3 linked regions of the Phytohabitans rumicis genome follow. The protein of the gene in region 1 interacts with the protein of each later gene in a pairwise test. Links are inferred from orthologs where the notes say so. Each region holds a gene or a part of one and is shown on either strand. Other genes may lie near its edges. The genes, in order: rlmB, tsaE and Prum_RS15880.

The links.
Region 2: the proteins of rlmB (region 1) and tsaE interact in binary tests that used the Escherichia coli proteins (3 or more experiments, as listed by UniProt). The link is inferred for Phytohabitans rumicis from one-to-one orthologs.
Region 3: the proteins of rlmB (region 1) and Prum_RS15880 interact in binary tests that used the Escherichia coli proteins (3 or more experiments, as listed by UniProt). The link is inferred for Phytohabitans rumicis from one-to-one orthologs.

What each region holds. Positions count from the first base shown.
Region 1 is NZ_BLPG01000001.1:4,789,345-4,799,576, reverse strand. The notes cover bases 4,679-7,678. They hold rlmB (23S rRNA (guanosine(2251)-2'-O)-methyltransferase RlmB), read right to left. Parts: upstream 6,734-7,678; coding sequence 5,624-6,733; downstream 4,679-5,623. Other genes in these bases: cysS (cysteine--tRNA ligase), read right to left, coding at 6,723-7,678; Prum_RS21575 (Hsp70 family protein), read right to left, coding at 4,679-5,545. In the rest of the region: Prum_RS21595 (carbohydrate ABC transporter permease), read left to right, coding at 1-197; Prum_RS21585 (hypothetical protein), read left to right, coding at 1,071-1,643; Prum_RS21580 (ABC transporter substrate-binding protein), read left to right, coding at 1,667-2,947; more of Prum_RS21575, read right to left, coding at 2,966-4,678; more of cysS, read right to left, coding at 7,679-8,138; Prum_RS21560 (pectate lyase), read right to left, coding at 8,160-9,584; Prum_RS21555 (helix-turn-helix domain-containing protein), read left to right, coding at 9,699-10,232. UniProt on the Escherichia coli protein: Specifically methylates the ribose of guanosine 2251 in 23S rRNA.
Region 2 is NZ_BLPG01000001.1:3,611,003-3,621,234, reverse strand. The notes cover bases 770-3,769. They hold tsaE (tRNA (adenosine(37)-N6)-threonylcarbamoyltransferase complex ATPase subunit type 1 TsaE), read left to right. Parts: upstream 770-2,035; coding sequence 2,036-2,503; downstream 2,504-3,769. Other genes in these bases: tsaB (tRNA (adenosine(37)-N6)-threonylcarbamoyltransferase complex dimerization subunit type 1 TsaB), read left to right, coding at 3,600-3,769; ung (uracil-DNA glycosylase), read left to right, coding at 2,476-3,180; Prum_RS15860 (alpha/beta fold hydrolase), read left to right, coding at 900-2,036; alr (alanine racemase), read left to right, coding at 770-903. Also shown: more of alr, read left to right, coding at 1-769; more of tsaB, read left to right, coding at 3,770-4,265; rimI (ribosomal protein S18-alanine N-acetyltransferase), read left to right, coding at 4,262-4,705; tRNA (adenosine(37)-N6)-threonylcarbamoyltransferase complex transferase subunit TsaD, read left to right, coding at 4,695-5,741; Prum_RS15830 (hypothetical protein), read left to right, coding at 5,753-6,007; Prum_RS15825 (substrate-binding domain-containing protein), read right to left, coding at 6,020-7,789; Prum_RS15820 (DUF6318 family protein), read left to right, coding at 7,863-9,353; Prum_RS15815 (DUF1707 SHOCT-like domain-containing protein), read left to right, coding at 9,375-9,656. UniProt on the Escherichia coli protein: Required for the formation of a threonylcarbamoyl group on adenosine at position 37 (t(6)A37) in tRNAs that read codons beginning with adenine.
Region 3 is NZ_BLPG01000001.1:3,621,564-3,625,139, forward strand. Bases 665-3,576 are described here. They hold Prum_RS15880 (NAD(P)H-hydrate dehydratase), read right to left. Parts: upstream 2,885-3,576; coding sequence 1,445-2,884; downstream 665-1,444. Other genes in these bases: Prum_RS15870 (glycosyltransferase family 2 protein), read left to right, coding at 665-914; Prum_RS15875 (cupin domain-containing protein), read left to right, coding at 1,090-1,452; Prum_RS15885 (holo-ACP synthase), read right to left, coding at 2,898-3,290; glmS (glutamine--fructose-6-phosphate transaminase (isomerizing)), read right to left, coding at 3,315-3,576. In the rest of the region: more of Prum_RS15870, read left to right, coding at 1-664. UniProt on the Escherichia coli protein: Bifunctional enzyme that catalyzes the epimerization of the S- and R-forms of NAD(P)HX and the dehydration of the S-form of NAD(P)HX at the expense of ADP, which is converted to AMP.

The sequences.
Region 1 (10,232 bases):
TGAGCAACGGCACCGGCGGGCCGGTCGACTCCACGCTGATGTACACGCTGAACCTCTACATCAAGGGCTTCACCGAGTACGAGATGGGATACGCCTCCGCCATGGCCTGGGTCTTCCTGGTCGCCATCGGCATCATCACCGCCGTCTTCTTCAGCACCGGCCGGTTCTGGGTGCACTACTCGGATGGGGATCGCTGATGGTCGCGCATTCGCAAATGGTGGCCCGGCGGCGCCGCTCGGGATTCGCCCGCGGAGTCGTGCGTACGGCGATCCTGCTGGCGATCCTGACGATCGTGCTGTACCCGCTCGCCTGGATGGTCGGCACGTCGTTCAAGGGGCAGACGGAGATCGTCAGCAACACCGGGTTGCTGCCGACCGAGTTCTCCCGGGCAACTACACCGAGGGCTGGAACCACTTCGACGTCAGCTTCGCCCGCTTCTTCCTCAACAGCACGATGGTGGCGCTGCTGACCGTCGTCGGAAACGCGGCCTCCTGCCTGGTCGCCGCGTACGCGTTCGCCCGGCTGCGGTTTCCGCTGCGCGGCTTCTGGTTCGCCATCATGATCGGCACGCTGCTGCTGCCGCAGCACGTGCTGACCGTCCCGCAGTACATCCTCTTCAAGCAGTTGGGCTGGGTCGGCGGTGACTGGCCGTACGTGCCGCTGGTCGTGCCGCAGTTCCTGGCGACCGAGGCGTTCTTCGTCTTCCTGATGGTGCAGTTCATGCGCGGCATCCCGCGCGAACTGGACGAGGCCGCGAAGATCGACGGCGCCACACCGTTCGGCATCTTCCGGTACGTGATCCTGCCGCTGAGCCGGCCGGCGCTGGTGACGACCGCGATCTTCTCGTTCATCTGGACCTGGAACGAGTTCTTCCGGCAGCTGGTCTACCTGTCCCAGTTGCAGGACTACACGCTGCCGGTGGCGATGACGCTCTTCATCGACTCCAGCGGGCAGAGTTCCATCGGGCCGATGTTCGCCATGTCGGTGCTCTCGCTGCTGCCGGTGTTCCTGTTCTTCGTCGCGTTCCAGCGGATGCTCGTCGAGGGCATCAACACGAGCGGGATCAAGGGGTGAAACCCGGCTGGTACGACACCATCCGCAACGCCAGCGACCTGGCGCTGCTGGGGATCCTCACGGCCGTCGGCTCGCTCGGCGTGGTGACCGCCGGCGCGGCGGTCGCCACCGCCAGCGCGGCCGTGCACGACTGGTCCGCCGAGGAGCGGTGGCCGGCGGTCCGGGTCACCCTGCGCCGCTTCGCCCGAGCGCTGCTGCCCGGAGTCGTGCCCACACTGGTGGGCCTGGCCAGCGTGGTGCTGCTCGTGCTCAACCTGGCGGCCATCACGCGGGGCGTCGTACCGGGCGGGGTCGCGCTCGCCGTACCCACGTTTTTGCTGCTTGTCGCGGCGGCGGGCCTGGCCGGCCTGACCGTCGTCGAGATCGGCCGGCGCGGCGCGGCGGGTTGGTGGGCCGCCGCCCGCGCCGCGCTGCGGACCGGCCAGGCACAGCCGCGCGCCGTGCTGGCCGGTGCCGGCGTCATCGCGCTGGTGGCGGCGCTGGGCCTGATGATCATCCCGGTACTCGTCCCGGTCCTCGCTGGCTACGCCATCTTCGCCCTGCACGCTGTTGCCCGGCGGCTTTCCTGACCATAGTGTCGTCTTCCGTGCGGATGACCCACGCCCCAGGGCGCGTCCTGGCTGCGGTGCTGCTGATGACGCTGGCCGGATGCAGTGGCGACCCGTCGCCCACCGGCACCGGAAACCAGAAGGTCGAGATCGACGTCTTCTGGTGGGGTGGTGAGAAGCGGGCCGAGCTGACCGAGCAGGCGCTCAAGCTCTACACGTCGCGGCACCCCAACGTGACGTTCAAGAACCACTGGCAGGGCAACCAGGGCTATTACGACAACCTGGCGACCGAGGCCGCCGGCCCGAACGGGCCCGATCTCTTCCAGATCGACGACAACTACCTGACCGAGTACGCCGAACGGAACGTCACCCTCGACCTCTCGCCGTACGTGACGAGCGGGGCGCTGGACCTGTCCAAGCTGCCCGACAGCCTCGCCAAGTACGGCCAGGTGGGCGGCCGTACGGTCGGTGTGGCCGGCGCGGAGAACACCCCCGCGATGGTCTACAACCGCAGCCTCGTCAAGCGGTTGGGCGTTTCCGAGCCCTCGGTCGGCATGACGTACGAGCAGCTCTTCGAGTGGGCGACCCAGATCACCGACCGCACCGACGGCGCGGTCGCCGGCACGATGGACCCCTCGGCCGACTACAAGGCGCTGTGGCTGTGGCTGCGCGCCCAGGGCAAGGAGCTGTACGCCGGAAAGCAGATGGGCTTCACCGCCGCCGACCTGGGCGCCTGGTTCGACATGTGGAAGCAGGCCCGGGACAGCGGTGCGGCGCCCGGAGCGGCCGTCATCAAGGAGGCGAACGGCGGCGACGTGACCAAGCAGCTCGTGGCGACCGGGCGCGCCGCCACCTCGTTCATGTGGTCCAACCAGCTTCCGGAGCTGCAGCGCGGCACCAAGGACGAGCTGGCCCTCGTGTCGTACCCGGGTGACCCGAAGGGCCAATGGGCGCGCGCCTCGATGTACTGGTCCGTGTTCCGCGGCACCCGCTACGCCGACACCGTGGTCGACGTGATCAACTTCCTGGTCAACGACCCGGAGGCCGGCAAGATCCTCGGCACCGAGCGCGGCCTGAGCCCCAACACCGACGTCCGCAAGGTGGTCGGCGAGTCGCTGACCGACCCGACGGCCCGCGCCACCATCGCGTTCGAGAACGCCATCACGCCACGGTTCGGCGCCGCGCCGGCACCGCCGCCGAAGGGGCACGCCAAGATCCGTACGCTGCTGACCGCGGCTGCGGAGAGCGTGCAGACCGGCGCGAAGTCGCCCCGGCAGGCCGCCGACCAGTTCCTCAACCAGGCGAACGCGGTGCTGGCCGGCTAGCTCCCCGCTTTTCCCGGCTCACTTCGCGAACTGGCCGATCATGAAGTCGTACTCGCCGGGGCACACGATGTACTTCGCGTTCCACTTGCAGCCGCTGGAGCGTACGTCGTTGAGGTTGCCCATCTCGTCCGGCTCCTTCGCGCCGGCGTGCAGCCCGGCCACCCCGTAGTCGCCGACCGACTCGGTCGAGGAGTCGAGGAAGAGCAGGTTGCCGCCGTCGATGCGGGCGACCGCGCCCTCGCGGCTCAGCAGCTCGTTCCCGGACGGGTCGAGGATGCGCGACCGGTACTCGCCGCTCACGCTCCGGACCGCCACCTGGTCGCCGAAGTGGATCAGTATCTCCGCCTTGGGCGCCGGCTTGCGCCACAGCTGGCCACCCTTGTCCAGGTCGACCGCGACGACGTTGGTGGACTCCGCACCGGAGCCGCCGCTGTCCAACAGGCACAGACGCAGCTCGCCGCACATCGCCAGGAGGTCCAGGTCCCGGTCGGGGTCCGGCGCCGTGTAGAGGCTCTTCGGGTCGCCGAGACTGTCCAGGTCGTATCCCGAGAGCCGATAGCCGCCCGCGTCGTCCGACGCCACCACCAGCCACCCGTTGTACGCCATCACCTGGTCGTCGAGGTCCGCCACGTTGTTGCGGCTCTTGAGCACGTTTCCGTTGGTCGCGTCGATCACCCGCGCGGAGCGGTCCGCCGCGATCTGCACGATCCGCTTGTCGTCGTCCAGCCGCTGGGCGAACGGGGTGCCCCGCACGTCGGACGGGCCGGACACGTCCTCGACGGTCTGCACCTGGTAGACCGTGGTGCCCGCGTCGCCGCCGCCGGTACGCGGGTTGGGCTTCTCCCACCTGACCTTGCCGGTCTCGATGTCCAGCCCGAGCAGCCGGCTCTGCGCCGAATCGTCGAACACGACGATGTCCCCGACGAAGTACAGGCGGTCCTCGGTCTTGTACGGCCGCTTCCACATCTCGTCCCCGGTCTCGGGGTCCAGGACGATCATGTCCTTGATCGCCTCGCTGGTCGTCGGGTCCGCGTACGCGATCACGGCGTCCGGCAGCACGGTGATCCCGGCCCACCGGTCGGCCGTGGTCTTCGTCTGCTTGCGCCACCGCTCCTTCAGCGACGGCGGGTCCACCGCGACGATCTCCAGCCGCAGGTCCTTCCGCTCGTACGCGTAGTAGGCGTGGTCGCCGACGAATCCGGTGTAGACGTTCGACGTGTAGTCCTCCCCGCCCTTGACCCGGCCCAGCTCGGTCACCGACGCCTGGAAGTCGATGTCGTCGTACCCGCCGCCGGTGAGATAAAGCGCCGCGGCCGTGACCACCGCGGCGAGGGCGACCACGGCGGCGGCCGCGATCCACAGCACCGGACGCCGGCGCGGCGTGATCGGGGGCGCCGGCGCCGCCGGCGGAGATTGTGGAGAGAGCGGGACCGTCGTCTCGAACGGCTCCGCCGCTGCCGGCGGTGGGGGTGCGCTCACCGATCCGGCGCCCGCCATCGCCACCGCCCGGATCTCGGACAGCGCGCCCTCGGCGACCGGCAGCTCGGGCTGCTCCAGCACGGTCGGGGCGATGCCCAGCTCGGCGTGCAGCAGCCGGGCCACCAGCGGGACCCGCGACGAGCCGCCGACCAGGAAGAGCCCGGCGAGCTGGCTCGGCGCCAGCCCGCTGTTGCCGATGACCGCCGCCGCCGCGAACACGCCCCGGCGCAGCAGCGGATGGGCGAGCCGTTCGAGCTCCTCCCGGGTCAGGTGCACGGCCTGCTCGACGCCGGGCACCGGCACCGGCGCCGCCGACGTGCGGGACAGCATCTCCTTCGCCCCGCGTACGTCGTCCCAGAACTGCCGCCGGTTGCGCCACTGCGCGGCGGTCGCCGGCTGGGCGAGCTGCTGCCACGCCTGCTGGTGCGTCCCGCTGAGCGTCCGGCCGAGGTGGTCGACGAGGACCGCGTCCAGGTCGAGGCCGCCCAGCTCGGCGACGCCGCCCGAGCCGATGACCGCGAAGCCGGCGCCCTCGTTGCGTACGACGGCGACGTCCAGGGTCCCGCCGCCGAAGTCGAAGACCGCGATGCAGGCGCCCACCGGCACCGGCCGGCGCAGCACCTCGGCGAAGTACCGGGCCGCCGCGACCGGCTCGGGCACCATCCGCGTACCCGTGTCCCCGCCGACCGGCGGCCACCCGGCGCGGGCGATGGCGGCGACGAGCACGTCCCGGCGCCGCGCTCCCCACGCGGCCGGATACGTCACCACCGCGGGCGGCAGGAACCCGACCGCGTCGACCGCCGTACGGGCGACGGCGCCCAGCACGGCCGCCAGCAGGTCCGCGGTCGGCACCTCCAGCCCGCCGAGCAGCACGCCCGGCTCATCCACCCGCCGCTTGGGGTTCGGCTCGTAGCGGGCCGGGTCGGCCTGGCCCAGGCGCTGGGCGTCCCGGCCCACGTGCAGCCGGCTGGCGTCGTCGAGGAACACCGCCGACGGCATGACCGGCTGGCCGTCGAAGAGCAGGGGACGCGTACGCCCGTCGGGCCAGCGCAGCACCGCGACCGTGTTGGACGTACCGATGTCGACGCCGAGGGCGTACCCGCTGGCCGGGCCTGCCATCTACCGCTCCTCCGAGGGGGTGAGGGGTTCCGGCCCTGCATGTTACGGGGACCACGCAGCCCGCCCGCCCGGTACGCCCTACGCCATGCTGCGGCGGCGTACCACCTCGGCGAGCGTCACCGCGGCGGCCACGCTGGCGTTCAGCGACTCGACCGTCGACGCCATCGGGATGCTGACCCGCAGGTCACAGGTCTCCCCGACGAGGCGGGACAGCCCGCGCCCCTCGGAGCCGACCACGACCACCAGCGGGCCGACGGCCGCCTCAAGGTCGTACACGTCGGTCTCGCCATCGGCGTCGAGGCCGACCACGACGAAGCCGGCCTGCTGGCATGCCTTGATCGTCCGGGTCAGGTTGGTGACCTGCGCGACCGGCAGCCGCGCCGCGGCGCCCGCGCTGGTGCGCCACGCCGTCGCCGTCATGCCCGCGGCCCGCCGCTCGGTGAGGAACACGCCCTGCGCGCCGAAGGCCGCCGCCGACCGGATCACCGCGCCGAGGTTGCGCGGGTCGGTCACGCCGTCGAGGGCGACCAGCAACGGCGCCGGATGCTCGGCGGCCGCGGCCAGCATGTCCTCGAACGCCTCGTACGCGTACGGCGGCACCTGCAGCCCGATGCCCTGGTGCAGCACACCGCCGGTCATCCGGTCGAGCTCGGCGCGGCTGATCTCCAGGATCGCGATGCCCCGGTCGGCCGAGGTGCGGATGATCTCGTTGACCCGGTCGTCGATCTCGATGCCGTTAGCCACGTAGAGCGCGGTCGCCGGCACGCGGGCGCGCAGCGCCTCGACCACCGGGTTGCGCCCGACGAGCAGCTCCGGAGTGCCCTTGGCCGGGGTGGACCGGCGACCGGGCGCCACCCGGGGGCCGGACCGGGACGCGGGCGCCTTGCCCCGCTTGGTCGGCTTGACGCCCTGGGTGCCGCGCCCCCACGTGGTGTCCTTGGTGCCCGGGACGCCGGCCTTCGGCGCGCGGCCCTCCTCGGCCGCCGCGCGCCGCTCCTTGTCCTGCTTCCAGGCGGTGCGCTGGGGCAGCTTCTCCGTGCCCGAGTACGCCTTGTGCCACGGCCGCTCGTCGGCGGGCAGGGTGCGGCCCTTGCCCGACAGGCCGGCCTTGTTCTTTCCGCCGGAGCCGCCGGTCGCGCCCTTTTTCGACGTGACCCGCCGGCCACGCCGCTGAGAATTACCTGCCATCGCCCACCGTCCACCGCGGTCCGGCCGGCGTGTCCTCGACGACGACGCCGGCCTGTTTAAGCTGGTCACGAACCGCGTCGGCAGCGGCCCAGTCCTTGCGGGCACGCGCCTGGGCACGCTGGTCGAGGGCCAGCGCCACCAGCGCGTCGACGACGCTCTTCAGCTCGTCGCCGCGCCCGCCATCACCCCACGCGGGGTCGAGCGGGTCGAGGCCGAGCACATCAAGCATCGCCCGTACGCTGCCGAGCGCCTCCCGGACGGCGGCCTCGTCGCCCCGGTCCAGGGCCCCGTTGCCCTCATGAACGACCTCGCGCAGCTCCGCGAGCGCCGCGGAGGTGTTGAGGTCGTCGTCCATCGCGGCGACGAATCCCGCCGCCGGCGTGCCGAGCGGGACGGCACCGACCCGCTCCGAGGCCCGCTTGACGAAGCCTTCGATCCGCCGGTACGCCACCGCCTTCTCGCGCAGGTTGTCGTCGGAGTAGTCGATCCGGGACCGGTAGTGCGGCTCGGCGAGGTAGTAGCGCAGCTCGACCGGGCGTACCCCCAAGGAGGCCACGTGGTCGAGGTCGATGACGTTGCCGAGCGACTTGCTCATCTTGGCCTCGCCGAGATTGAGCAGGGCGTGGTGCACCCAGTAGCGGGCGAACGGCAGCCCCGCCGCGCGGGACTGGGCGATCTCGTTCTCGTGGTGCGGGAACGTCAGGTCGAGCCCGCCGCCGTGGATGTCGAACTCGGCGCCGAGGTAGCGCCAGCACATCGCCGAGCACTCGATGTGCCAGCCCGGCCGGCCGCGACCCCACGGCGACGGCCAAGTGGCGTCCTCGGGCTCGCCGGCCTTCTGCCCCTTCCACAGCGCGAAGTCGTTGGGACTGCGCTTGGCCCGGGCCGGGCCGTCGTCGGGCGCCTGCATCGCGTCCGGGTGCTGGCCGGAGAGCGCGCCGTACGCCGGGTAGGACCGGACGTCGAAGTACACGTCGCCCGACCCGTCGGCCGCCGCGTACGCGTGCCCGTCGGCGATGAGCTTTTCGATCAGCTCGAACATGTCGGTCATGTGCCCGGTGGCGCGCGGCTCGTTCGTCGGCGGCAGCACGTTGAGCGTGCGGTACGCCGCGCCCAGGATCACCTCGTTGGCGTACGCGATCGACCAGAAGGGACGCCCGTACTCGATCGACTTGGCCAGGACCTTGTCGTCGATGTCGGTGATGTTGCGGATGAGCGTGACCTCGTTGCCCGCGCGCAGCAGCCAGCGCCGCAGGACGTCGTAGTTGACCCCCGAGCGAAGGTGCCCGATGTGCGGCTCGGACTGCACGGTGACACCACACAGATAGATCGCCACCCGGCCGGCTTCTCGCGGGACGAAGTCCCGCACCGATCTGGCGGCGGTGTCATACAGGCGTAGCGTCACCCTGCAAGGGTAACTGCGCGGCTATTGGTACTGGATGTCGGCCGTCGCAAAGAAACAGTTCGTGCCGTCCGCGCCGCTGCCAATCTTCGTCGGCTCCCCGTCGGTGACGCCCTTGTACTTCTCGCAGATCGCGATCTTCTCGGCGCCGTCGCCGATGATCGTGATGCCGGAGAAGCGGGCGGTGTCGCCGAAATTGGCGTTGATGCCGGCGAGCGTCTTGCCCGGCGCGGTGACCGTGACGTCCTGGAAGACCACCGCGCGCTTGTGCTGGGTGGAGCAGTTGCCGCACGAGCGGTAGAGCTTGCCGAAGTCCTCCACCTGGAAGTTCTTGACCGTCAGGGTGCCGCCGCCGTTGTGCTGGAAGACCTTGTCCGACGCCGACCGCGCGCCGCCGCCGTCGACGAGATAGGTCGCCGAGGCGCCGCCCTTGAACGTGGCGGCGTCTTCGCCTACGTCCTGCCACCAGACGTTCTTCAGGGTGCAGGAGCCGGTGCAGTGCACGCCATCGCCGGCCGGTGCGCCGATGATGACGTTTTCCAGCACGGCGCCGTCGGCGAGCTTGAACATGGGATCCTGGCGTTCGCTCTGGCCGCCGTCGCCGATGCCGTAGTAGCGCTTGAGTTTGCCGTCCAGGCCGCTCTTGGGTACCTCGATGGTGTCGTCGACCTTGACCTGGTCGGTCGGCTCCGGCCACGCGGCCGGGGCGTTCGTCGTGGGCGCGGCCGTGGTCGGGGCCGCCGTGGTCGGGACGGCAGTCGTGGGTACGGCGGTGGCCGGCACCGCAGTCGTCGGGGCGGCGGTCGTGGGCGCGGGCAGGCCGCCGACCTCGGACACCGCCACGTCGTCGAAGTCCGCGGTGGCGTGGCCGGTGGTCAGCCCGATCCGCCCCGTCGCGAAGAGTCCACTGCTGCCCGAGACGACCGCCTTGCCGTCGACCGAGCCGCGGATCGTGCTGCCGGACATCTCGACCCGCAGCGTGTACCAGGCGCCGGGGGTCACCGGCACGACGGCGCTCGACAAGACGGTCGACGCGCCGCTCTTGACCGCCTGCAACTCGACCCGGCCGCCGTTGACCAGGACCAGCCGGTAGAAGCTCGTGGCGCCCTGGGCGCGGGCGGCGATGCCCGCGTAGCCGGTCGCGGTGCCGAAGCCGGTCGGCTTCACCCGAGCCTGTACGGCGTACCCGGCCCAGTCCGCCTCGCCGGCGAAGACCCGGGCCTGCTCACTGTCCAGCTTGGACTGCTGATAGACCCTGTTCGTGCCGTCGGTGGCGACCGCCCAGGTCCCGCCCGACTTCGACCAGCCGGCCGCGCCGTTGGAGAAATCCGTGCTGAACGAGGTTGTTTCCGCGAACGCGAACGTCCCGACGGCCCCCATGATGCCGACCACGCCCACGACCGCCCCGCCCAGCAGCACGCGCCTGCGCTGGGCAACGTTTGACGCCACGCATTACCTCCGGTGAATCCCCCCAATGTGCTCCCAGCAGGTTGCGGCAAAGGTTCAATAGTGAAAAGCCCTTTCATGAAGACTTAAGAAAACGCGCTCTCGTACGCTGACGGCGTGAGCGACAACGGGCGGCCGGCCGAGACCGCGCAGACGCTGGATCGGGGCCTGCGGCTGCTGCACCTCGTCGCCGACGCGCCCGGCGGGCTGACCGTCACCGAGGCGGCGGCCCGGCTGGGCGTGGGGCGGGCGGTCGTCTACCGGCTGGTCGGCGCGCTCGTCGAGCACGGCATGGTACGCCGGGACAGCCGCAGCCGGCTCCGCCTCGGCGCGGGCCTCCTCCTACTCGCCCGGCGCGCCCAGCCGCTGCTCGCCGACGCGGCCCGGCCCGCGCTACGCCGGCTGGCCGAAGGCATCGGCGCGACGGCGCACCTGACCATCGCCGAGGGCGGCGAGGCGGTGGCCCTGGCCGTGGTCGAGCCAAGCTGGACGGCGTTCCACGTGGCGTACCGCACCGGATCGCGGCACCCGCTGGAGCGCGGCGCCGCCGGCCGAGCCATCCTCGCCGGCCGGCAGGGCGACCCGAGCCCGGTGGCGACGAGCGGCGAACTGCAACCCGGCGCGTACGGCGTCGCCGCCCCGGTCCTCGGC
Region 2 (10,232 bases), 1.2 Mb from region 1 along the record:
GGCCTGCCGCTGCACGAAGGCGTCGCGGCCGGGGTCGACCTCGGCACCGGCAGCCTGCTCCAGCTGCGCGAGATGGTCGAGGCGGCGCACCTCGCGGGCCGGCCCGCCCGCGTACACCTGAAGATCGACACCGGGCTCGCGCGCGGCGGCGCGACACCGGCCGACTGGCCGGCGCTGGTCGAGGCCGCCGCGAAGGCCGAGGCCGACGGCTCGGTCGAGGTGGTCGGGGTGTTCAGCCATTTCGTGTACGCGGACGCGCCCGGCCACGAAACCATCGATCAGCAGCTGGACGTCTTCCACGAGGGTCTGGCGACCGCCGAGCGCCTCGGGGTGACCCCGCGCCTGCGACACATCGCCAACTCGGCGGCCACGCTCACCCGGCCCGACGCCCACCTCGACCTGGTCCGCCCGGGGATCGCGGTCTACGGGCTGACACCGTTGTCGCGGAGCGACACAGATCGGCTCAGCCCGGGGGAGCGCTTCGGGCTGCGGCCGGCCATGACCGCCCGCGCCCGGGTCATGCTCACCAAGCGGGTGCCGGCCGGCCAGGGCGTCTCGTACGGCCACACGTACCACACCGAGCGGGAGACGACGCTCGCCGTCGTGCCGCTCGGGTACGCCGACGGGGTCCCGCGGCACGCCTCCAGCAGCGGCCCGATCGAGCTGGGCGGCAAGGTACGCCGGATCGCCGGCCGGGTCTGCATGGACCAGGTGGTGCTGGACTGCGGCGACGACCCGGTCGCGGCCGGCGACGTGGCCACCCTCTTCGGCACCGGCGAGCACGGCGGGCCGACCGCCGACGACTGGGCCGAGGCGGTCGGCACGATCAACTACGAGATCGTCACCCGCTTCGGCAGCACCCGCGTGCCACGCGTCTACACCGGCGCCGGAGCTCCCGCATGAGCCGCCTCGGCGCGCTGGCCAGCCAGTCGATGCGCAAGCGCGCCGGCCTGCTCGGCGCGGTGGTCGGCGTCGCCGCGGTCGGGGTCGCGGCGGGCGTCGTGGCCGAGCGCGCGCTGGTCCGCCGCTCGAAGCGCGGCACCACCGACCGGTACGCGGATGAAGACTTCGGCCAGCAGGCGTACGACGAGTCGACCACGGTCACCACCGCGGACGGCACCGACCTGTACGTCGAGATCGTCGAGCCGGCCGACGGCGTCGAGTTGGACGCCCAGTTCGCGGCCAGCGTGACCGGCGCGGGTTCCTCGCTCGAACCGACCCTGGTCTTCGTGCACGGCTTCTGCCTGGACATGGGCACGTTCCACTTCCAGCGCAAGGAGCTGACCCGCCGCGGGGACTACCGGATGGTCTTCTACGACCAGCCGGGCCACGGCCGTTCCGGCAAGCTGGAGACCGGCGAGTACGAGCTGCCCGCGCTCGCCGAGGCGCTGCACGCGGTGATCGACGAGACGGTGCCGGACGGCCCGCTGATCCTGATCGGGCACTCGATGGGCGGCATGGCCGTCATGGCGTTCGCCGAGCGGTACCCGGAGCTCTTCGGCGACCGGGTGGTGGCCACGGTGCTGATGGCCACGTCGGGTGGCCGGCTGGAGGAGACCAAGTTCGGCCTGCCCGCCCTCATCGCCCGCGCCGGTACGCCGTTGCTGCCGCTGGTCAACAGCGCGACCCGGCTCAGCGGCGGGGTGATCGACCGAGCCCGCCAGGCGTCGTCCGACCTGGCCTGGCTGCTCACCCGGCGGTACGGCTTCGGCAACCCCCGGCCCAGCCCGGCATTGGTGTCCTATGTGGAGGACATGAACTCCCGCACGTCGGCCGAGACCGTCGCGCGGTACCTGCGTACGCTCTACACGCACGCGCGCTATCCGGCGCTCAAGGCGCTGCGAAACACGCCCACGCTCGTCATCGTCGGAGACAAGGACATGATCACGCCGGTGACCCACTCGGAGGAGATCGTCCGGCACCTGCCGGAGGCCGAGTTCGTCAAGGTGCCCGACAGCGGGCACGTCGTGATGCTCGAACACGCCGACGAGGTCAACGCCGCCCTCGTCGAGTTCTTGGAGAAGCTGACCGCGTGATCTCGCTACCCACCGTTGAAGACACAGAGGGCTTTGGCCGCCGGCTCGGCGGCGTGCTCCGCGCCGGAGATCTGGTCGTGCTGACCGGCCCGCTGGGCGCGGGCAAGACCGCGCTGGTGCGCGGCATCGGCGCCGGCCTGGGGGTACGCGGCGACGTCACCTCGCCCACCTTCGTCATCGCCCGGGTGCACCGACCCGACCCCGCGAAGGGTGGCCGTGTTGCGCTCGTCCACGCGGACGCCTACCGGCTAGGCTCGGCGGTCGACCCGCGTGCGGAGATCGACGACCTCGACCTGGACGCCTCGGTGGACGACTCGGTCACCGTGGTCGAGTGGGGCGAGGGCATGGTCGAGCAGCTGTCCGACGCGTACCTGGGGGTGCGCATCGACCGCCGCGACGACGATTCCCGCATGATCGAACTCGTGCCCAGCGGTGGTGACTGGGCGGCTCGCCTGGAGGGCCTGTGACGCTCGACCTGCTGGACCTGTTGCCGACCGATTGGCGTACGGCCGTCGAGCCGCACCTCGACCCGGCCCGCACGGCCGAGCTGGGCACCTTCGTCGCGGGCGAGTACGCGGCGCAGACCGTCTTCCCGCCCCAGGACGACCTGTTCTCCGCTTACCGGCTGTGCGCGCCCGAGCAGTGCCGCGTGCTGATCCTCGGCCAGGACCCGTACCACCGCGCGGGCCAGGCGCACGGACTGAGCTTCAGCGTCCGGCCCGGCGTGTCGGCGCCACCATCGCTGCGCAACGTCTTCAAGGAGCTGGCCGCCGACCTGGACGTACCGGTGCAACGCTCGGGGGACCTGTCCGGCTGGGCGGCGCAGGGCGTACTGCTGCTCAACGCCGTGCTGACCGTCCGCGAGGGCAAGCCCGGCTCGCACGCCAACCGCGGCTGGGAAGACTTCACCGACGCCACCATCCGCGCCCTCAACGCCCGCCCGGGCCGCGTGGTTTACCTGCTGTGGGGCGGGTACGCCCGCAAGAAGAGCGCCCTCATCACCAACCCCGACCACGTGGTCCTGGAAGCCGGCCACCCCAGCCCGATGAACCCGCGCGGTTTCCTCGGCAGCCGCCCCTTCAGCGCCACCAACAAGGCCCTGGCCGACGCCGGCCTCCTCACCATCGACTGGGCCGCGCTCTAGGAGTTGCAGCGGCCCCCTGCCGCCCCCGTCGCCCCTCGCCCCGCGCCCGTCGCCCTCGCCCGTCGCCCTCGCCCCGTCGATCAAGGGCAAACGGTTGTGCTTTGATCTCCAAACCACAGCCATATGCCCTTGATCGACGGGAGATCCCTTGATCGACGAGGTGAGGTGGTTTGGGCGTAGCTCGTGGGGAACGACCTTGGTATCTTGCGGCCCCCAGAGGGGCGCTGGGATACCAAGGTCCACGCAGGGCACCTGCTCGCTCGCCGATCAAGGGAATCCGCGTCGATCAAGGTCAAACGGTCGTGGATTGGAGATCAAAGCACGACCGTTTGTCCTTGATCGACGGGGCTAGGGCGACGGGCGGGGGCGAGGAGCGGGGCGTGGGAGCGGCGGCCAAGGGGCCGGATAGGGTGCATATCGTGCTCGTACTGGTGGTGGACTCGTCGACGCCCGCGGTGACGGCGGCGCTGGCGGAGGTCTCCGACGACGGCTTCGCGCTGCGCGCCCGGCGGCGAATCGTTGACGCAAAGGCGCACGGTGAGCTGCTCGCCCCGGCCGTCGATGCCGTGCTCGGTGAGGCCGGCGTGCGGTCGCGGGATCTCTCGGCGATCGTGGCGGGCGTCGGGCCGGGGCCGTTCACGGGGCTGCGGGTCGGCCTGGTCACGGCGGCCAGCATGGGTCAGGCGCTGGATGTCCCGACGTACGGCGTCTGCTCGCTCGACGCTGTCGGCCAGGTTGAGGGGCGGGTGCTGGTGGCCACCGACGCGCGGCGCCGCGAGATCTACTGGGCCGCGTACGACGGCGGCACGCCGTTGACCGAGCCGGCGGTTGACCTGCCGGCGGTGGTCGCCGAGCGGGTGGCCGCGCTGGGGGTGACCGCCGCGGTCGGCGAGGGCGCCCACCGGTACGCGGACGTCCTGGGCCTGCCCGTGCGCGACGAACCCCGGTATCCGCTGGCCGACGCGCTCGTGGCGCTGGCCGCCGAGCGTGTCCTGGCGAAGGCGCCGACCGAGCGCCTCACTCCGCTGTACCTGCGCCGGCCCGACGCGGTGGCGCAGGCCGCCCGCAAGCCTGTCCTGCGATGAAGGTAGAGCGTTTTCGCTGGTGGGACGTTGCCGAGGTGCTGGGCATCGAGGCGGACCTCTTCGGGCCCGAGCAGTGGTCGGCGGCGATGTTCTGGAACGAGCTCGCGAACAGCCACCACTACCTGGTCGTCCGCGACCAGACCGGCGGCGTGCTGGGGTACGCCGGGCTGGCGGTCCAGTCGCCGGCGGAGGCGTGGGTACAGAACATCGCGGTCCGGCGGGACGCCCAGCGGCGCGGCATCGGTCGGGCGTTGCTGGAGGCGCTGCTCGCCGAGGCGGAACAGCGCGGCGTCGGCAAGGTCCTGCTGGAGGTCGCGGTCGACAACGCGCCCGCGCAGAAGCTCTACGCGATGTACGGTTTTGAGCCGGTCGGGATCCGGCGCGGCTACTACCAACCGAGCAACACCGACGCACTCGTGATGATGAGAGATGACAGCTGAACCGCTAGTTCTGGGAATCGAGACCTCGTGTGACGAGACCGGGGTCGGGATCGTGCGCGGCCACACGCTGCTCGCGGACGCCCTGGCGTCCAGCGTCGACGAGCACGCCCGGTTCGGCGGGGTGGTGCCCGAGGTGGCCAGCCGCGCCCATCTGGAGGCCATCGTGCCGACGATGCGGCGGGCGCTGGACGAGGCCGGGGTCACGCTGGCCGACATCGACGCCATCGCGGTCACCGCCGGGCCCGGCCTTGCCGGGGCGCTGCTGGTGGGTGTCGCGGCCGCCAAGGGGTACGCGCTCGCGGCCGAGAAGCCGATCTACGGCGTGAACCACCTGGCGGCCCATGTGGCCGTCGACACGCTGGAGCACGGGCCGCTGCCCGAGCGGTCGATCGCGCTGCTCGTCTCCGGGGGCCACTCCTCGCTGCTGGAGGTGGACGACCTCGCCAACGGCGTGACCCCGCTCGGCGCGACGATCGACGACGCGGCCGGCGAGGCGTTCGACAAGGTGGCCCGGCTGCTCGGCATGCCGTTCCCGGGTGGACCGCCGATCGACCGCGCGGCGCGCGACGGCGACCGCGACGCGATCGCCTTTCCGCGCGGGCTCACCGCGCCCAAGGACCTGGAACGGCACCGGTACGACTTCTCGTTCTCCGGCCTGAAGACGGCGGTGGCCCGCTGGGTCGAGGCGCGCGAACGCGCCGGCGAGCCGGTGCCGGTCGCCGACGTCGCGGCGGCGTTCCAGGAGGCCGTGTGCGACGTGCTCACCGCCAAGGCGATCGACGCGTGCCGCGAGCGGGGGATCGAGACGCTGGTCATCGGCGGCGGGGTCGCGGCGAACTCGCGGCTGCGGGCGCTCGCCGAGGAGCGCTGCGCCAAGTACGGCATCGTGGTGCGGGCGCCGCGCCCCAAGCTCTGTACGGACAACGGCGCGATGGTGGCGGCCCTCGGTGCGCACCTCGTCGCGTCGGGCGTCGCCCCGAGCAGGCTGGACCTCCCCGCTGACTCGGCCATGCCGTTGACGATCGTGAGCGTGTAGTGTCCGGCGACGTGATCGTCCGGATGTGGGAGGTACGCGCCGAGCCGGCCCGGTTCGGCGAGCTGATCGCGTGGGTCTGCGACACGGCCCTGCCGCGGATCGAGGTCGAGCCGCTCCACATCGCCAGCGAGGTCTTCTCCTCCACCGACCACCGCCTCGTGGTCATCTCCAAGTGGCGCAGCGCGCCGGTGCCGCTCCCGGACCCGCCCGCCGGCCTCGCCGCCCGCCCGCCCCACACCTGGGACTTCGCCCAGGTGGACCGCTAGGAACTGAGCCCGCTACGAGATCCGTCCGGCGAAGGCCAGCACGATCTGCTGGATCGCGCCGACGTCGTCGCGCGCCACGAACGTGCGGCCACCGGTCACCTTGGAGACCTCCTGCAGCGCGTTCGCGTCGGCCTTCGGCCCCACCGCGATCCCGATGACCGGCAGCGGCCGGTCCGCTCGTACCGAAGCCTTGAGCCGGCTGGTGAGCTGGTCGAGCGTCAGCCCTTCCTCGTCCTCGTTCTTGCCGTCGGTCATGACGACGAGCACGTTCTGCGCGTTGGGCTGCCACGCCTGCAACATCCGCTGGTACGCGGCGGCGATCGTGTCGTACAGGCCGGTGCCGCCGCCCGCCCGCAGCCCCTGCACGGCGCCCGCGATGGCCTGGCGGCGGGGGACGCCGCGGACCGGGGCGCCGGCCGGGCCCGGGGCGACGAGTTCGCGGTAGTCGGTGGTCGCGGTCAGGTCGATCGCGAACGCCCAGAGCCCGACCGTGGTCTGGTTGTTGAGCAGGCTCGCACCGGTCGCCGCGGCCTTCTGCACCAACTGCAGCCGGGTCTGCTTCGTCCCGGGTACGGGGTCGTTCATCGAGCCGGACGTGTCCAGCAGGAGCAGCGCGTTGTTCGGGCGCTGGAGCACGCCCCACATGCCGAGCAGTTGGCTGAGACCCTGGGCGGTGGGCGTACGCTCCGGCGCGTTCACGGTGGCCCGGAAGCCGCGGTCGGCGGCGATCAGCGTGGTGTTCGGCGTGGCGTGCGCGGCGTCGCGGTAGCCGGCCGCCTCGTACGCCGCCTGGCTCTCCGGGCGCTGCAGGTAGGCGAGCAGGTCGGCGGCGGTCCGCTGGCGGATCTCGTCGACCCAGGACGCGCGCAGTACGCCGTACGGGTAGTCGGCGTACGCGACTCCCTCACGCGGGTACACCGGCACGAGCGGCACCTTCGGCTGGGTCGCGGCGTACCCGGCGAGGTCCCGCTCCAGGATCGGGAACGCCGCCGGGAGGTTGGCGGCGTCCTTGGTGGCCGTGTCGACGTACGACTGGAGCAGGGTCGCCGTGTCCTCGGCGCTGGTGGTGGTGAGCTGGGCGATCGACAAGCCGCCGAAGAGTTCGTCGTTGCCCATGGTCTGGTCGTTGTTCGGGTCGAGGACGGTGAGCGCCGTGACGAGCCCGGTGCCGGAGCGGGTCGGATCCGCCATGCCGATCCGCAGTGGACCCCACTCGGGGTGGCCGAACTGCGCCCACGTCTTGCCGCCCGCGAACGCGCCGACCAGGTCGGTCCAGCCGAGCTCCCGCTTCGGCCAGCCGAGCGCCTCGGCCATCGGCTGCTGCATGGCCATGACCGCCGGGGAGGTGGCCAGGCTCGGCGACTTGCCCTCCGGCAGGATGCCGGCCGCGTCCGGGCGCCCGGCGGCGAGCATGAACCAGGCGCTGAAGTCGGGGGCCCACACGTCCGGGCGGGGGCCGTCCCGGGCCTCGTCCCAGCCGGGCCCGAGCGAGGCGGCGACGGCGCTGGACGGCATGGCGCGGACGGTGGCACTGACGCAGCGGCCGTCGACGGTGGGTCCGGCGTCGTTCCACTGGTCGGTGAGCTGGTTGACGATCGGGTAGTGGTCCGGCGAGGCCACCACGCTGATCACCACGGGCGTACCGGTGCAGCCCTCTTCGCCGCCGGCGTACTGGAAGTAGCCGAAGGTGCCGCCGCCGACGAGAAGTGCCACGGCAGCCGCGCCCACGGCCATGCCCCGGCTGCGGTTGCCGCGCCGGTGCCGGAGTACAGAATCCGCCATTGGGCCTTCACCTATACCCATGTTGGTTGCACAGTGATACGAACATACGGGGCCGGGGGATGGGTTGGTGACCATGAAGGTCACAATCCTGCAGGCCAACCGTCATATGTGGGGGACGATCGCGGTGACTCGAACGGTGGGAGGCCGTTACAGGCTGTATGAGTTCCTGGCGAGCGGGGACACGGGCGAGGTGTGGCAGGCGCTGGATCTCGGCACCGACCGTACCGTCGCCGTGAAGATGCTCTACCCCGATCTCGCCGACGATCCGCGGCTGGTCGACCGGTTCCAGCGCGCCCGGACCGGGCTCACCGTGCTGTGGCACCCGAGCATCGCGCGGCTGCTGGACGTGGTCGTCGAGGACGGCGTACTCGCGCTGGTCAGCGACCTGGTGCCCGGCATGGACCTGGCACGGCGGCTGGCCAAGTCCGGGCCGCTCGACGCCGCCACCGCCTCGGCGGTGGCCGCCTCGGTGGCCGACGCGCTGAGCGCGGCGCACCAGGTCGGCATCGTGCACGGTGACGTCAAACCGTCCAATGTGGTGGTGCCGGCGGCGGGGAACGGGCCGGCGAGGGTGACCGACTTCTCGGTGAGCCTACTGGTACGCGCCGGCCGCCGGCACCCCGAACCGTTCGAGCGGCTCCGCTACCGCGCGCCCGAGGCGACCGACGGCGCGGTGCCGGCCCCGCCCAGCGACGTGTACGCCTTCGGCACGATGCTCGGCGAGATGCTCCCCGGCGACCCGCCCGCCCGGCTGCGCATGATCGCCGACGAGTGCGTGCGGACCGATCCCGGCGTACGTCCATCCGCGACCGAGGTCTGCCAGGAACTGCGCACGCTGGCGGCGCGCCTGGAGACCTCGCCGATGGGGCTCACCCCGTCCCGGGCGGCGCTGGGCGGGCCGCCCGGACCACCGTCCCGCGGCCAGCGGGTCCGAAGACCCCGGGGCTCCGCCTGGCTCTTCGGCAGCCCGACCCGGATGGCGGTCATCTTCGCCGTGGCGCTCGCCATGGTCCTCGGCGCCTTCGCGGCGACGCGGGCGCTGTGGGGCCCAGCCGGCGAGACCGGAGCGGGCGAACCGACCGGGGTGCCGGCCGCCGCGCCGGGCGGAGCCGCCTCGTCGGCCGGCTCGAATGCGCCGCCGCTGCCGGCCGGCGCCGCCGCGCACACCCGCGAGGGCGGCATCGAGTTCGTCCGGCACTGGTTCGACATGCTCACCCACGCCCAACAGACGGGCGACACCACGGACCTCGCGGCGATCACCAGCGCGGACTGCGCCGACTGCCGCGGCGTCACCGACACGATCAAATCCGCGTACGACAGCGGTGGCTCGCTGCGTGGCGGCGCGTACCTGGTGCGGGGCGTCACGACGAACAGCCTCTTCACCCTCGACCGCCCGATCTACGAGGCGACCATCGACCGGGGTCCACGCGCGACGCTCGACCGGACCGGTGTGGAGCGGGCCAGCCTGGCCGGCCTGACCGTCGCCAGCTGCCAAGTGATTCTGGAGTGGAGGGACGGCGGGTGGCGGCTGTTGAGCGTCCCCACGCCCGGCTGCGTCGCCTGAAACCCGGCGTACGCTGAGCGGGTGAGCGCGGACATACGGGCCTCCGACGACGACCGGCACCGGGTGGTGGACGCACTCCAGCGGCACACCGAGGTCGGCCGGCTCACCCTGGACGAGTTCGCCGAGCGGGTCAGCGTGGTCTACGCCGCCCGTACCCTCGGCGAGCTGGCCGCCGTCACCCACGACCTCCCCGTCGCCGCTGCGACCCCAGCCGACACCGGCCGGCGTGACCTGCTGATCCTCTTCGCCATCGCCGCGGCGGCCCTCGTCCTGCTGGGCCTCTACGTGGCGCTCTTCCGCTAGGGGGCGGCGTCCAGCGGGTCGGCCAGGAGGCGTTCGAAAGCCAGTTCGGCGGCGCCAACGAGGGCGGCGTCCTCGCCGAGTTGGGGGTGCGGAGCCGTACGTGCTCGCGGGCGGCGGTCAGGGCCATGGAGTTGAGCCGGCTGCGGACCTGGGCGGCGGCGGCCAGGTAGACGTCCCGCAGGGTGCCGCCGAAGATGACCATCTCGGGGTCGAAGATGTTGACCAGGTTGGCGAGGCCGAAGCCGAGCCAGTCGCCGACCTGGCGTACCGCGGCCTGGGCGGTGGCGTCCCCGCGCGAGGCCGCGTCGACGATGGCGAGCGCCGCGTCCCGCCCGCCGGTGAGGTCCCGGCCGGCCGCGTTCAGGAGCGCGTGGTCGCCGATCTCGGTCTCCCAGCAGCCGCGCGAGCCGCAGCCACAGGGCCGCCCGCCGGGGAGTACGACCATGTGGCCGACCTGTCCGGCTTGCCCGGCGTGTCCGGTCAGCCGCCGCCCGCCGACGATGATGCCCGCGTCCACGCCGGCGTCGCGCTGCAGGTAAATGACGTTGTCGCAGCCGACCGCGGCCCCGCGCGCGT
Region 3 (3,576 bases), 1.2 Mb from region 1 along the record:
CTTCCGTTGAGCGGCTCCACGCTGCTGTGACGGCGGCCACCGCCTCGCTGGGGGCCGAGATCGAAATCGTGTTCGTCGATGACGGGAGCGACGACGGCACGCTGGTGGCGCTGCGCGGGCTCGCCGCTCGGGACAGCTCGGTCCGGTACACGTCGCTGAGCCGCAACTTCGGCAAGGAGGCGGCGATGCTGGCCGGCCTGGAGCGGGCCAGCGGCGACGCGGTCGTGATCATGGATGCCGACCTGCAGCACCCGCCGCACCTGCTGCCCCGGATGCTGGAGCTCTTCGAGCAGGGGTACGACCAGGTCATCGCCTGCCGCGACCGGCGTGGCGACCAGTTCTTCCGCACGCTCGCCTCGCGCACCTTCTACCGCATGGTCAACAAGCTGGTCGACGTGCAGTTGGTCGACGGGGCCGGCGACTTCCGGCTGCTGTCCCGGCGGGCCGTCGACGCGGTGCTCTCGCTGCCCGAGTACAACCGCTTCTCCAAGGGCCTGTACTCGTGGATCGGCTTCAACACGGTGGTGTTCGCGTACACCAACGAGGCCCGGCAGGGCGGCCGCAGCAAGTGGACGATCGGCAAGCTCTTCAACTACGCGCTGGACGGGCTGCTGTCGTTCAACAACCGGCCGCTGCGGTTGGCGATCTACGGCGGGCTGGCGCTCACGCTGCTGGCCGTCACGTACATGACGTGGGTCGTGATCAGCGCGTTCGCGCGGGGCATCGACATGCCCGGTTACACCACGATCATCGTAAGCGTGATCGGGCTGGGCGGCATCCAGATGATGATCCTCGGCATCATCGGCGAGTACATCGGCCGGCTCTACTACGAGACCAAACGGCGCCCGCACTACCTCGCCAAAGAGACCGAAATGTCCCCGGTGCAGCCCGCGAGCGCCCGCCGCCCTACCTGAGAAGTCTGTCATCGGCCGTGCGGCCACTTTCCGCAACTGCCTAGTGACAACGGCTTGACACCTCGCCATGACCAAGGGTTACGTTCCTGATCAGGATGTGACGTGGACCACATCAAGGGGGAACCGGGCTGGGGAGGCTCCGGCATGCTCCAAAACATCTATGGGGGTGGATGCAGTGAAGGGCATCGAGGTCAAGACCTTTGACAAGCCAGACGAGACGCGCCCGTTCGAGGGCAACGGATACGCCGACTTCGTCATGGCCGGCGGCCGGACGGTAGCGCGAGGCACGTTCGAGCCGGGCTGGCGCTGGTCACAGAACGTCAAGCCGATCGTGGGCGGGGACTCCTGTCAGGTCTCGCACCTCGTCTACGTGCTGGAAGGGCGGATGCGGATCCACATGAACGACGGCAGCGAGCAGGAGCTGACGCCGGGCGAGGTGGCCGCGATCCCACCAGGACACGACGCCGAGGTGGTCGGCAGCGAGGCATGCGTGGCCCTCGACTTCGGCGAGATCGCGGAATACGCCAAACCTAAGTAGCTCCGCCCAGCGGGACGACGTCCTTCAGCGCGGCGGCGACGTCTGGCGCGGTCACCGGACCGCGCCGGGCCGCCTCACGACCGGCCAGGCCGTGCAGGTACGCCGCCGCGACCGCGGCCCGCTCCGGGGAGAGCCGGGCCGCGAGCAGCGAGCCGAGCAACCCGGCGAGCACGTCGCCGGTGCCGCCGGTGGCCAGCGCCGGCGTACCGGTCGGGTTGGCCCAGGCGCTCCCGGCCGGCGTGGCGACGATCGTGCGGTCGCCCTTGAGCAGGACGGTCGCGTTCATCCAGGAGGCGAGCTGGAGCGCGGCGCCGACCCGGTCGTCGCCGGGCTCCCCGCCGGCCAGCCGGGCGAACTCCCGGTCGTGCGGGGTCACCACGATGGGCGCGTCCCGGCCCCGCAACTGGTCGGCCATCGCGCCGTTGACCAGGAGCGTCAGCGCGTCGGCGTCCAGCACCACCGGCAGCGACGTGGCGAGCACCGAGCGCACCTCGGTCGCGGCGGCGTCGTCCGTACCCAGGCCGGAGCCGCAGACCCACGCCTGTACCCGGCCCGCCTCGGCGACCCGCTTCGTGGCGATCGCGGACGGGTGCTGGCGCAGCACGTGCCCCGCCGCGGTGCCGGCGTACCGGACCAGGCCCGCCGGTCCGGCGAGGGCGCCGCCGACCGAGAGCACCGCGGCGCCCGGGTACGTCGCGGAGCCGGTCGCGATCCCGACCACGCCGCGCGTGTACTTCTCCGACGTCGGGCCGAGCTTCGGCCACCACGAGACGATGTCGGACCATTCGGGTACGGCCAGCGCCGGTTCCGCCTTCAGCCACGGACCGAGCCCGATGTCGACGAGTTCCACCTCGCCCGCGTACGCCGCGGCCGGGCCGACCACCAGCGCCGGCTTGAGGCAGCCGAACGTGACGGTCACATCCGCGCGTACCGCCGGCCCGCGGACGCCACCGGTGTCCACGTCCACGCCGCTGGGGATGTCGACGGCGACCACCGTCGTACGGCGGGCCGCCAGGAGTTGGACCGCCGCCTCCGCGTTGGGGCGCAGCCCGCCGGAGCCGCCCAGTCCGACGATCCCGTCGACGGCGAGATCGACGTCCGGTGGCACGGTGTCCACCACCCGGCCGCCGGCCCGCTGGAACGCCTCCAGCCCGGCCCGGTGCACCCGGTCCGGCGCCAGCAGCACCGCCCGTACGACGGCGCCCCGGCCCGCGAGCCGGGCACCGGCGAAAAGCGCGTCCCCGCCGTTGTTGCCCGCACCGATGAGGAGCAGGACCCGGGCGCCGTACACCCCGCCGCGCTCGGCGAGCAGGAGCGCGCAGCGGCGGGCGAGCCCGGCGGCGGCGCGCTCCATGAGCGCTCCCTCCGGCACGGTACGCATCAGCGCCTCTTCGGCCGCCCGCACGTCGTTGGCCCGCCACGCATGCCTCACTGTGCCTCCACGATCACTGGGCCCTCACGTCCTCCGGGAGCCGTTCCGCGACCACCATGGCGGACGCGATGCCGCCGTCGTGGGAGAGCGACAGGTGCCAGCGAGTGATCCCGCGGTCGGTCGCCACCGCCGCGACCGTGCCGGACACGGTGAGCCACGGCCGGCCGTCCGGGTCGGTGACGATCTCGCAGTCGTGCCAGCGCAGCCCGACCGGAGCGCCCAGCGCCTTGGCGACCGCCTCCTTGGCCGCGAACCGGGCGGCCAAGGACTCGGGCGAGCGCGGGTTGCCCGACGCCGTGAACCGCTCCGCCTCGGTGAAGAGCCGGTCTGCCAGCAACGGGGTACGGGCGAGCGCGCGGATGAACCGGTCGACCAGGACCACGTCGATGCCGACAGACACGATCACGCGCCTACCCTAACGGCGCGGCCGCTATTCCACTGTGACCGACTTGGCCAGGTTGCGTGGCTGGTCCACATCGTGGCCCCGGGTGGCGGCGATCTCGCAGGCGAGGACCTGTAGCGGCACGGTGGTCACCAGCGGGGCGAGCAGCGTCGGCGTGCGCGGCACCCGGACCAGGTGGTCCGCGTACGGCACGACCGCGTCGTCGCCCTCCTCGGCGATGACGATCGTCTGCGCGCCCCGGGCCCGGATCTCCTGGATGTTCGACACGATCTTGTCGTGCAGCACCCCG